DNA from 2 places in the Kitasatospora sp. NPDC004531 genome. Region 1 is predicted to be linked to the other one. Evidence: riboswitches for the same ligand, from Rfam matches in the RefSeq annotation. Region 1 holds a riboswitch; the other holds the start of a gene.

Region 1 (5,606 bases):
TCATGCCGTGGGTCAGGTGACCGCCGTGGGCCAGGTTCAGGCCCAGGATGGTGTCGCCCGGCTGGATCAGCGCGAACATCGCCGCGGCGTTCGCCTGCGCGCCGGAGTGCGGCTGCACGTTGGCGTGCTCGGCGCCGAACAGCTCCTTGACCCGGTCGATGGCGAGCTGCTCGACCACGTCGACGTGCTCGCAGCCGCCGTAGTAGCGGCGACCGGGGTAGCCCTCGGCGTACTTGTTGGTGAGCACCGAGCCCTGGGCCTCCATGACCGCCACCGGGGCGAAGTTCTCGGAGGCGATCATTTCCAGGGTGGTCTGCTGGCGGTGCAGCTCGGCGTCGACCGCGGCGGCGATCTCCGGGTCGAGCGCGTGGAGGGACTGGTTGAGAACCGTCATGAGGGGGTCTCCCGGTCAGGCGCCGGTGAAGGCGGTGTAGCCGTCGGCGTCGAGCAGCTCGTCGGTCGCCTCGACCCGGACCTTGAACAGCCAACCGCCCTCGAAGGGCTCCGAGTTGACCAGGGCCGGGTCGTCGATGACCTCCTGGTTGACCTCGGTGACCTCGCCGGTGGCGGGGGAGAAGAGGTCGCTGACCGACTTGGTGGACTCGAGCTCGCCACAGGTCTCACCGGCGGTGACGGTGTCACCCACCGCGGGGAGCTGGACGTAGACGATGTCGCCGAGGGCGTCGGCCGCGTGCGCGGTGATGCCGACCGTCGACACCCCGTCCACGGCGGCGGTCAGCCACTCGTGCTCCTTGGTGTACTGCAGGTGCGTGGGGTTGCTCATGACGTCATTCTCCAGGATCGCAAGAGGGGAGGGCACGGCCGTCCGCTGGGCGGACGTACCGGAAAGAGCTGCTCGGACAGCAGGTGAAGGGCCGACGGAGGGTCAGCGGGCGCGCTTGTAGAACGGCAGCGCGACGACCTGGACCGGCTCGGCCTTGCCGCGCACGTCCACCGCGACGGTGGTGCCCGGCTCGGCGTGCGCGGCGTCCACGTACGCGATGGCGATCGGCTTGCCCAGGGTCGGGGACGGCGAACCGGAGGTGATCCGGCCGATCACGGCGCCCTCGGCGTCCACCACCGCGTACTCGGCGCGCGGGACGCGGCGGCCCTCGGAGACCAGGCCGACCAGCTTGCGCGGGGGGTTGGCCTCGGCTGCGGCGGCGGCCTCCTCCAGCGCCTTGCGGCCGACGAAAGCGCCGTCGTTGGTGGTCTTGTCGAAGCGCACCACCCGGCCCAGGCCGGCGTCGAACGGGGTCAGCTCGGTGGACAGCTCGTGCCCGTACAGCGGCATGCCGGCCTCCAGGCGCAGCGTGTCGCGGCAGGACAGGCCGCACGGGACCAGGCCCTCGGCGGTGCCGGCCGCGGTCAGCTCGGTCCACAGGTGCTCGGCGTCGGCGGGGGCGCAGAAGATCTCGAAGCCGTCCTCGCCGGTGTAGCCGGTGCGGGCCAGCCAGACCTGGCGGCCGGCCACGGTGGCGGGCAGCAGCGCGTAGTACTTGAGGCCGGGCAGGTCGGCGTCGGTCAGCTTGGCCAGGATGCCGTTCGCCTCCGGGCCCTGGACGGCGAGCAGCGCGTAGGCGTCGCGGTCGTCGCGGACGACGGCGTCGAAGCCGGCGGCGCGCTCGGTCAGGGCGTCCAGCACCACCTGGGCGTTGGAGGCGTTGGCGACCACCAGGTACTCGTCCTCCGCGGTGCGGTAGACGATCAGGTCGTCCAGGATGCCGCCGTCCTCGCGGCAGATCATGGTGTAGCGGGCGCGCAGCACGCCGAGCGCGGAGATGAAGCCGACCAGCGCGTGGTCGAGCAGTTCGCCGGCCTGCGGGCCGGAGACGGTGATCTCGCCCATGTGCGACAGGTCGAACAGGCCGGCCTTGGTGCGGACGGCGAGGTGCTCCTCGCGCTCGCTGCCGTAGCGCAGCGGCATGTCCCAGCCCGCGAAGTCGGTCATGGTGGCGCCGAGCGAGCGGTGCAGCGCGTCGAGCGCGGTCAGGCGGAGGGACACGACAGGACTCCCGGGATCTGGAAACGGGCAGGCTGGGGCGAATCTCCCCGTCTGTCGTCGAACCTGAGAGCTTCACCGCATCCCGGACAGGATGGCGGTTTGCACCGTGGGTGGGCGCACGGCAGGGCCGTGTCCACTTTCCAGATCTGCCTCGCCCGGGCGGTAGGGGGGCCTGAGAGATTCCGGGGAGGACTTGCTCCTTCGGCGCCGGTCGCGACCGGGTGACGGTCGTTCCGGCTCTCCCGCGCGGGTTCGAGCGGCCGGTATGAAGTTTGGGCGGGCCCATCATGGCACGCCGGGAGCCGCTGGTGGGAGTGGGGACGGGTCACAGTTCGGCCCGGGCGTCCGCCCGCGCCGCTAACCTGATCGCAACCGTGAGTGTGGAGGGGCGAGATGGGGTTCCCGCTGGGTCAGGTTCCGGAGAGCGGGAGCTGGCCGGCCAACGAGCTGGAGCAGGTGCTGGTGGCTGCGCTGGGCGATCCGGGGGCGACGCCCCGGGTGATCGAGGTGCTGGCGCGCAGTCAGGTGTGGATCCCGCTGCCGTCCGGCGCCGATCCACAGTCCGGCGAGCTCGACCTGCCGACGCTGGAGCTGGCGGGCGCGCCCTACGTGCCGGTGTACAGCTCGCAGGAGGTGTACCTGCAGCACGCGCCCGGCATCCCGTTCGCGATCGCCCCGATGTGGGAGTTCGCCCGGGGCCTGCCGCTGGGCGTCGGCGTCGCGGTCAACCCGGAGGCGCAGGTGGGCATCCCGGTGCCGCCGGAGGGCGTCGGGGAGCTGCGGCGCGGGCCGCGCGGCGAGCAGTGGGAGGCGCAGGGCGTCACCGAGGGTGCCCGGGTGGCGCTCAAGGAGCCCGAGCCGCACCAGGAGCCGTACGCCTTCCTGGCCGCCGCCACCGGTGAACTCGCGGCGCTGCCGGGTGTGTTGACGGCCCGTCGGGCGCTGGCCCGGGTGGAGGGCGAGTCGACGCTGCTGTACATCGGCGTCCAGCTGGACCCGGCGGCGCCCGCCGACCCCGGCGACGTCAACCTGGCGCTCGGCCGGGCGCTCGGAACCGCGCCGCCGAGCTGGGGCGTCCACCTGGTGCTGCTCGACCTGGTCGCGGACCCGGTGGTGGACTGGCTGCTGGGGCGGGTACAGCCCTTCTGGACGCGGCCGTGAATCCGCGGGGATCCGGTACGGCGGCATGACGGCTGTCGGGCGCGCCCCATAGGGTTGCCCCGGCCCACCGGAGCGCGGTGGACGGCGGACGAGGGAAGTCGAGAAAGAGGGCGGCGACGTGACGGGAGCAGCCGGCGACCCGGGCGCGATCGAGCGCGCCCTCGCAACGGTCGCACCGGAGCGCTGGGAGGCGTACGAGGGGTTGCTGCGCGCCCTCGCGGGCGGGCAGGTCTGGATGCTGCTGTGGCACGGCAGCCCGGGCAGCCCGGACGCCCAGTACGGGAACATGGACGTCGGCGGGCACGGCTACGCGCCCTGCGTGACCTCCCCGGGGCAGCTGGCCTCCAGCGGCTGGACGCGCGGCCACGAGGTGGTGTCCGGGCCGGAGATCGCCGGTTCGCTCTACCGCTCGCGCTGGGGCCTGTGGCTGGATCCGCACCGCCCGGGCGGCGGCGTCGGCGTGCCCTGGGCCGATCTGCGCCGGATCGCCGTCGGCCTGGACCGGGTGCCGGCCGGGCCGCTGCGGATCTCCGAACCGGCCGTGCAGGCACCGCAGTTCTTCACCGTGCTGGACCAACAGGCCGCCGAGGTGCGCCCGTTGCGCGCGCTGTGGCGGGCCTGGGTCCAACCCGTGCTCGGCGAGCCCTACTTGGCGATCGGCCTGGACCTGTACGACGCCTCGCCGCCGGCCGTGGAGGCCGCCCGCGCGCTGGTCCAGCGGGCCGCCGCGCAGGCCCCCGAGGGGCCGGCCGTCTCCACCGTGCTGATGGCCGACGAGTTCGACCCGGTGGTGATGTGGCTGTGCGCGAACGCCCGCCCGTTCTTCGACCGGCAGGGCGCGCCCGGCCCCTACCCGACCGGTTTCGGTTACGCAGCGCAACCGCCGACCGGGCCCGCGCCGGGCTGGCCGCAGCCGCAGTGGCCCGGATATCCGGCCCGCTGACCGTTTCCTGACGAACCGCCACAAAGCCCCCGTACGCGCCTCCGTGGAGGCGGGCGGGGGTTTTTCGCCGTTCCCGGTTCTACGCGCGGCGCCAACCGTGCCACCTGGCGTTTCCCCGCCACTGGCGGGGTGTCGTCAATGTGCCCCTTGACGTCCGTGTGACCCCTGTGTGAAGAGCGATATGCCAGCGCAACGGTTGTGCATGCGAGCAGATCACAGTTAGGCATCCTTCGTCATGAGGGTCTTCCGTCGGGTACATCCCATGACAGAGAGTGCTGCCCAATGCGGAGCGCGGGACGATCCTCACGAAGGTGAACGCGCCGCCGCCACAGCATGAACCGCACGATGCGCATCTCCGTGCGGCAGCACCATGCGCGCCGGGGCAATCCTCCCGGCGTCCACGGCACCACCCCGCAACGCCCTGCTTGCCAAACGCACTTCTGCACCGCCGCATCGGCACCCGGCACCACCGCAACCGCTCTGCCTTCCGCACCAAACGCGACTCCGTGGGCCGGCCACCGTCGGCGAGGGGAACGAACTGACTCATGACCACACCCACCGAGACCTCGGGTCCGCCGGCCGGCGCGCAGCCTGACGGCGCGTCAATCTCCGAGCCGGCCAAGAAGATCGAGGGACGCTCGCCGGGCCGGATCGCCTGGGACCGCCTCAAGCGCGACAAGGTCGCGCTGGCCGGCGGTGCCGTGGTGATCCTGCTGGTGCTGGCGGCGATCTTCGCGCCGGTGCTCACCTCGCTGTTCGGACACCCGCCGAACGAGCCGCACGCCGACCAGATCAACCCTGATCTCGGCCTGCCCAAGGGCGCGTTCGGAGGTATGAGCAGCGACTTCCTGCTGGGCGTCGACCCCACCTTCGGCCGTGACGTGTTCTCCCGCATCCTCTACGGTGCGCGGATCTCGATGCTGGTGGCGCTCGGCGCCGCCGTGCTGTCGGTCTGCATCGGCGTGGTCATGGGCGTCATGGCCGGCTACTTCGGCGGCTGGGTGGACGCGTTCATCAGCCGGATCATGGACATCCTGCTGGCCTTCCCGCAGCTGCTGTTCAGCATCGCGCTGGTGTCGGTGATGCCCACCTCGGCGTTCGGCATTCCGGACGAGTGGCTGCGCCCGATGATCCTGGTCTTCGTCATCGGATTCTTCGGCTGGCCCTACATCGGACGCATCGTCAGAGGCCAGGCCATGTCCCTGCGCGAACGGGAGTTCGTGGACGCGGCCCGCAGCCTCGGCGCCGGCCGGACCCACATCCTGTTCCGCGAACTGCTGCCCAACCTGGTGGCGCCGATCCTGGTCTACGCGACCCTGATCATCCCCACCAACATCCTCAACGAGGCGGCGCTCAGCTTCCTCGGGGCCGGTGTCCGCCCGCCCACCGCCTCCTGGGGGCAGATGCTCTCCGACGCGGTCCGGATCTACGAGGCGGACCCCACGTACATGGTCGTTCCCGGCCTCGCCATCTTCATCACCGTGCTCGCCTTCAACC
Region 2 (5,606 bases), on a different contig from region 1:
CGACCGGGCCGACGCCGGGGCCGCCGCCGCCGTGCGGGATGCAGAAGGTCTTGTGCAGGTTCAGGTGCGAGACGTCCGCGCCGAACTTGCCGGGCTTGGCGAGGCCGACCAGCGCGTTCAGGTTGGCGCCGTCGACGTACACCTGGCCGCCGGCCTCGTGGACGAGGGCGCAGATGTCGGTGATCTGGGTCTCGAACACGCCGTGGGTCGACGGGTAGGTGACCATCAGCACGGCGAGCTGCTCGCGGTGCTGCTCGATCTTCGCCTTCAGGTCCTCGACGTCGACGTCGCCGTCGGCCAGCGTCTTGACCACGACGACCCGCATGCCGGCCATCGCCGCCGAGGCCGCGTTGGTGCCGTGCGCGGACGACGGGATCAGGCAGACGTCGCGCTGGGTGTCGCCGTTCGCCCGGTGGTAGGCACGCACCGCCAGCAGACCGGCCAGCTCGCCCTGCGAGCCCGCGTTCGGCTGGATCGACACCGCGTCGTACCCGGTGACCTCGACCAGCTGCTGCTCCAGCTCGCGGATCAGGGTCAGGAACCCGGCGGCCTGGTCGACCGGCGCGAACGGGTGCAGCTGCCCGAACTCGGGCCAGGTGATCGGCTCCATCTCGGTGGTCGCGTTGAGCTTCATGGTGCAGGAGCCCAGCGGGATCATGCCGCGGTCGAGCGCGTAGTCGCGGTCCGAGAGGCGGCGCAGGTAGCGCAGCATCGCGGTCTCGGAGCGGTGGCTGTGGAACACCGGGTGGGTGAGGTACTCGTCCTCGCGCAGCGCAGCGGCCGGCAGCGCATCGGCGTCCTCGGCGATCTCCGCGGAGACCCCGAACGCGGCGAACACGGCCGCCAGGTGCTCACGGGTGGTCGTCTCGTCGCAGGAAACCGAAACCCGGTCGCCGTCCACCCGGTGCACGTTGACGCCGCCGGCCAGCGCGGCGGCGACGATCTCGTCGGCGCGGCCCGGCACCACGGCCGTCACGGTGTCGAAGAACGCCTCGTGGGCGAGCTCGACGCCGCCCGCGCGCAGGCCGGAGGCGAGCGCGGCGGCGTAGCGGTGGGTGCGGCGGGCGATGTCGGCGAGGCCGTCGGGGCCGTGGTAGACGGCGTACATGGAGGCCATCACGGCGAGCAGCACCTGCGCGGTGCAGATGTTGGAGGTGGCCTTCTCGCGGCGGATGTGCTGCTCGCGGGTCTGCAGGGCGAGGCGGTAGGCGCGGTTGCCGTCGGCGTCGACGGAGACGCCGACCAGGCGGCCGGGCAGGTTGCGGGCGTACTCGGCGCGCACGGCGAGGTAGCCGGCGTGCGGGCCGCCGAAGCCCATCGGGACGCCGAAGCGCTGCGAGGTGCCGCAGGCGATGTCGGCGCCGAGCTCGCCGGGCGAGCGCAGCAGGGTGAGGGCGAGCAGGTCGGCGGCGACGGCGACGATCGCGCCGAGCTGGTGGGCCTGCTCGATGACGGGCTTGATCTCGCGGACGGCGCCGGACGCGCCGGGGTACTGGAGCAGCACGCCGAACACGCCGCGCTCGGCGATCTCGGCCGGGATGCCGTTGGACAGGTCGGCGGTGACGACCTCGACGCCGGTCGGCTCGGCGCGGGTCTGGATCACGGCGAGGGTCTGCGGCAGGGTGTCGGCGTCGACCAGGAAGACGCCGCCCTTGACCTTGGTGACGCGCCGGGCGAGGGCCATCGCCTCGGCGGCCGCGGTGCCCTCGTCGAGCAGCGAGGAGCCGGAGGTGGCCAGGCCGGTCAGGTCGGAGACCATGGTCTGGAAGTTGAGCAGGGCTTCCAGGCGGCCCTGGGAGATCTCCGGCTGGTACGGGGTGTACGCGGTGTACCAGGCGGGGTTCTCGAGGACGTTGCGCAGGATGACCGGCGGGGTGAAGGTGCCGTAGTAGCCGAGGCCGATCATCGAGGTGAGGACCTGGTTGCGGCCGGCCAGCTCGCGCAGTTCGGCGAGCACCTGGGCCTCGCTGCGGCCGGCGGGCAGGCCGAGCGCGGTGAGGCTGCGGATGGCGTCCGGCACAGCGGCGTCGGACAGTTCGTCCAGCGTGCTGTAGCCGACCTGGGCCAGCATCTTCTGCTGGGCGTCGCTGTCGGGGCCGATGTGGCGGTGCTCGAAGGGGCTGGCCTGCTCAAGCGCGGTGAGCGTCGGCTGGGCGTTCATGGGGGTCGGGCCTCCTGGTCGCGGACCGGCGGTGGTACGCACGCCGGCCGGCCGCTGTGGGAGCGTCGGGGCGCACGAACCCGTCAGCCTCCCCCTCTGTCATCGGTACCTGAGAGCTTCGCGCGCCCGGGGTGGTGCCCCGGTCGGCTTGCACCGTCGGCGAGGGCAGCGTCCGAGGGCTTCGGTGCCGACGGTCCTGCCCTGCTTTCCAGAGTGACCTGGCCCTCTCGGTACGGATGCCTGAGAGATTCCGGGGAGGGGTTGCTCCTTCGGCGTCCCGCAACCCGCTTGATCAGCGGTCCGGGACTCTCCCGAGCGGGCTCGGCGGTCGCCGCCCAGGGTACCAGCGCCGGGCTTGACGATCACCGGTACGGCGGTGTGATCCGCCCCGGACGGAGGCATTCGGAATGACACCGTCCGTTACGTGCCTTTTGGTGTGGAATAGCGGCCCGGCACGCTCCTCCGACCGCTCCCCGGACGGGTCCTGCAGGAGCAGCAGCTGGAGGACAGGGTGCAGACCGAAATCGATCCGCGCGACCTGATCGGACACAAGGCGGTCGACCGGAACGGTGACAAGATCGGCACGGTCGACGAGGTCTACCTGGACGACGCCACCGGGGAACCGGAGTGGGCGGCCGTCCGGACGGGCATCTTCGGCCGGGACGCCTTCGTCCCGCTGACCACCAGCGAGTTCTCCGGCGACGAGCTGCACGTCCCGTACGACAAGTCGCTGATCAAGGAGTCCCCGGACTTCGGGGTGGGCCAGCACCTGTCCCCGGAGCAGGAGTTGGAGCTGTACCGGTACTACGGGCTGGACACGGCGGGCGCCGACCGGCCGCTCCGGTTCGCCCCCGCGCCGCCGCCCGCCCCGGCCGCCAAGGAGTACTCGGAGAAGGTCGCCGACCGCGACTTCGGCGACCTCGCCTCCTCCCCCGAACCCGCCCCGGCCCCCGCGCCCGCTCCGGCGCCGGTGCAGGGCCCGGCTCCCGCGCCGGCCGGCTTCACGCCCCCGAGGCCGATCCCCGAGCGGCCCGCCGCCCGTCCCGCCGAGCCGGCCGGGCGGGCGGACCGGCACAAGCCCGCCGCCCCGGTCGAGCTCACCTGCCGCGAGGAGCGCCTGGACATCAGCACCGAGTGGCACACCGTCGGCACCACCCGGCTGCGCAAGTACGTGACCACCGAGGCCGTGGAGCGCCGGGTCCCGCTGGTGCGCGAGCGGGTGCGGGTGGAGCGCATCCCGATCTCGGACGCCGAGCGGGCCTCGCTGAGCGACCAGGAGATCGCCGAGGCCGTCGAGGAGGTCACGCTGCGCGAGGAGCGCCCGGTGGTCCGCAAGTACCTGGCCCCGGTGGAGCGGGTGCGGCTGGTGGTGGAGCGGTACACCGAGGAGCAGGTGATCCGCGAGGAGCTGCGCCGCGAGCAGGTGGAGGTGCACGGCGCGACGAGCGACACCGACCAGGAGACGCAGCGGCGGTCGTGGAACGCGCAGCCGCAGTCCCCGGCGGCGTCTCCGGTCTGACGCAACGCCAACTTCCGGCCCCGGTCCGCCTCGGCGGGCCGGGGCCTTCGCCTTTGCCAAAGTTTAACCATTAGATATTTGACAGCCTGAAGCATCTCCCCCCATCGTTACTTCAGTTCATGCACTATCGCCATATGAAGCAACCCGGAGGATTCCCGTGAGTGAGGCACCACAGCCCACCGCCACGGCCGACAAGCCCACCAGCGCCCGGGTCCTGCCCGCGCTGATCCTCGCCATGCTGGCCTTCAGCGTGGTGCAGACCGCAGTCGTCCCGATCCTTCCGAGCCTGGCCGTGAAGCTGAACGTCTCGGGCTCCGACATCACCTGGCTGATGACCGCCAACCTGCTCTCCGCGGCGGTCCTCACCCCGCTGCTGGGCCGCTTCGGCGACCTGCGCGGCCGCAAGCCGATGCTGCTGGTCTCGCTGGCCGGCCTGGTGCTCGGCTCCGGCCTCGCGGTCTGCACCCACTCCTTCGGCCTGCTGGTCGTCGCCCGGGTCCTGCAGGGCGCGGGCGGCGGCGTGCTGCCGCTGGCGATCAGCATCGTGCGCGACGAACTGCCCAGGCAGAAGGTCACCGCCGGCGTCGCCGCGATCTCCGCCTCGATGGGCGTCGGCTCCGGCCTCGGCCTGGTCGCCACCGGCCTGCTGCTGGAGCAGTGGGACTACAAGTCGATCTTCTGGATGGGCCTGGCCATCGGCCTGGTCGCCGTCCTGCTGGTGGCCCTCCTGGTGCCCAGCGACCCGGTCGTCGACAAGAACGGCGGCGCCGACCCGCTCGGCGCGCTCACCCTGGCCGGCTGGCTCTCCGCCCTGCTGATCGCCGTCAGCCGCGGCAACGACTGGGGCTGGACCTCCAACCGCACCCTCGGCCTGTTCGCCGTCGCCGCCGTCGTCGCCCTGATCTGGCTGCTCGTCGAGTCCAAGGTCTCGCACCCGCTGGTCGACCTCAAGATGATGGCCCGCCCGGCCGTCGCCTTCACCAACATCTCCGGCCTGCTGATCGGCTTCGGCATGTACGGCTCGTTCCTGGTGATCAGCAACTTCGCGCAGACCCCGGAGAAGTACACCCACTACGGCTTCACCGCCACCGTCCTGCACGCCGGCATCATGCTGCTGCCGTCCGCGGTCGGCTCCATGGTCGCCGCCCCGCTCGGCGCCCTCCTGATCGCCCGCCGCGGCCCCCGCCTCCCGCTGGTCGTCGGCGGACTGCTCGGCGCCGTCTCGATGGCCTACCTGGCGCTGCGCCACGACGCCGAGTTCGACATCTACTTCTCCTCCGCCGTCTTCGGCCTCGGCGTCGGCCTGGCCTACGCCGCCATGCCCGCCTACATCAACGGCGCCGTCCCCGCCGAGCAGTCCGGCATCGCCAACGGCATGAACGCCGTCCTGCGCACCGTCGGCGGCGCCGTCGGCACCGCGGTCATGAGCGCGATCCTCACCGGCGACACCCTCCCCGTGCACCTGCCGACCCTGAACGCCTACCAGAACGCCTTCTGGGTCGCCGGCGCCATGTGCCTGGTCGCCGCCGCCGTCCCCTTCGCCATCCGCGCCACCAAGGCCTCCACCCCCGCCCAGTCCCCCGCCCGGACCCTCACCAAGACCGACGCCTGACGGCGTCCCCCTCGCGTACTGGACACACGCGAGTCACCACGGACACCCCCCGCCACGGGCATCGGCGGGGGGTGTCCGCGCGTCCTGCCGCCCAGCCCACCACCACCGCCGCGAACTCGCCTCCCCCCGATCGCGCCCCGGCAGCCGCCCCACCCCTAGACCGCCGGAGGCCTGAGCGGGAGCGCCCCCGAAGCCGACAACGCCTCGTCGTCCACCGCGAACGTCCGCACCCGCCCCGGACGCTCCGAGTACGGCGTCTCGAACCGCACCGTCACCCGCCCCACGCCGCTCCCCTGCACCCACCCCGGCCCGTA

Evidence for each region. A riboswitch is a leader RNA that binds a small molecule or an ion and turns the genes downstream of it on or off. The one in region 1 is predicted to bind glycine.
Region 2: another riboswitch for glycine. It lies ahead of gcvP (aminomethyl-transferring glycine dehydrogenase); the one in region 1 lies ahead of gcvT (glycine cleavage system aminomethyltransferase GcvT).

What each region holds. Positions count from the first base shown of each region.
Region 1 is NZ_JBSGDD010000143.1:2,747-8,352, forward strand. It holds gene ACWEMJ_RS32275 (serine hydroxymethyltransferase) at 1-394, opposite strand, end outside; gene gcvH (glycine cleavage system protein GcvH) at 410-784, opposite strand; gene gcvT (glycine cleavage system aminomethyltransferase GcvT) at 887-2,005, opposite strand; glycine riboswitch at 2,156-2,260, opposite strand; gene ACWEMJ_RS32290 (enhanced serine sensitivity protein SseB) at 2,399-3,166, shown strand; gene ACWEMJ_RS32295 (enhanced serine sensitivity protein SseB C-terminal domain-containing protein) at 3,285-4,109, shown strand; gene ACWEMJ_RS32300 (ABC transporter permease) at 4,655-5,606, shown strand, end outside.
Region 2 is NZ_JBSGDD010000024.1:65,006-70,611, forward strand. It holds gene gcvP (aminomethyl-transferring glycine dehydrogenase) at 1-2,161, opposite strand, end outside; glycine riboswitch at 2,251-2,378, opposite strand; glycine riboswitch at 2,380-2,485, opposite strand; gene ACWEMJ_RS13230 (PRC and DUF2382 domain-containing protein) at 2,673-3,680, shown strand; gene ACWEMJ_RS13235 (MFS transporter) at 3,838-5,292, shown strand; gene ACWEMJ_RS13240 (DNA polymerase IV) at 5,448-5,606, opposite strand, start outside.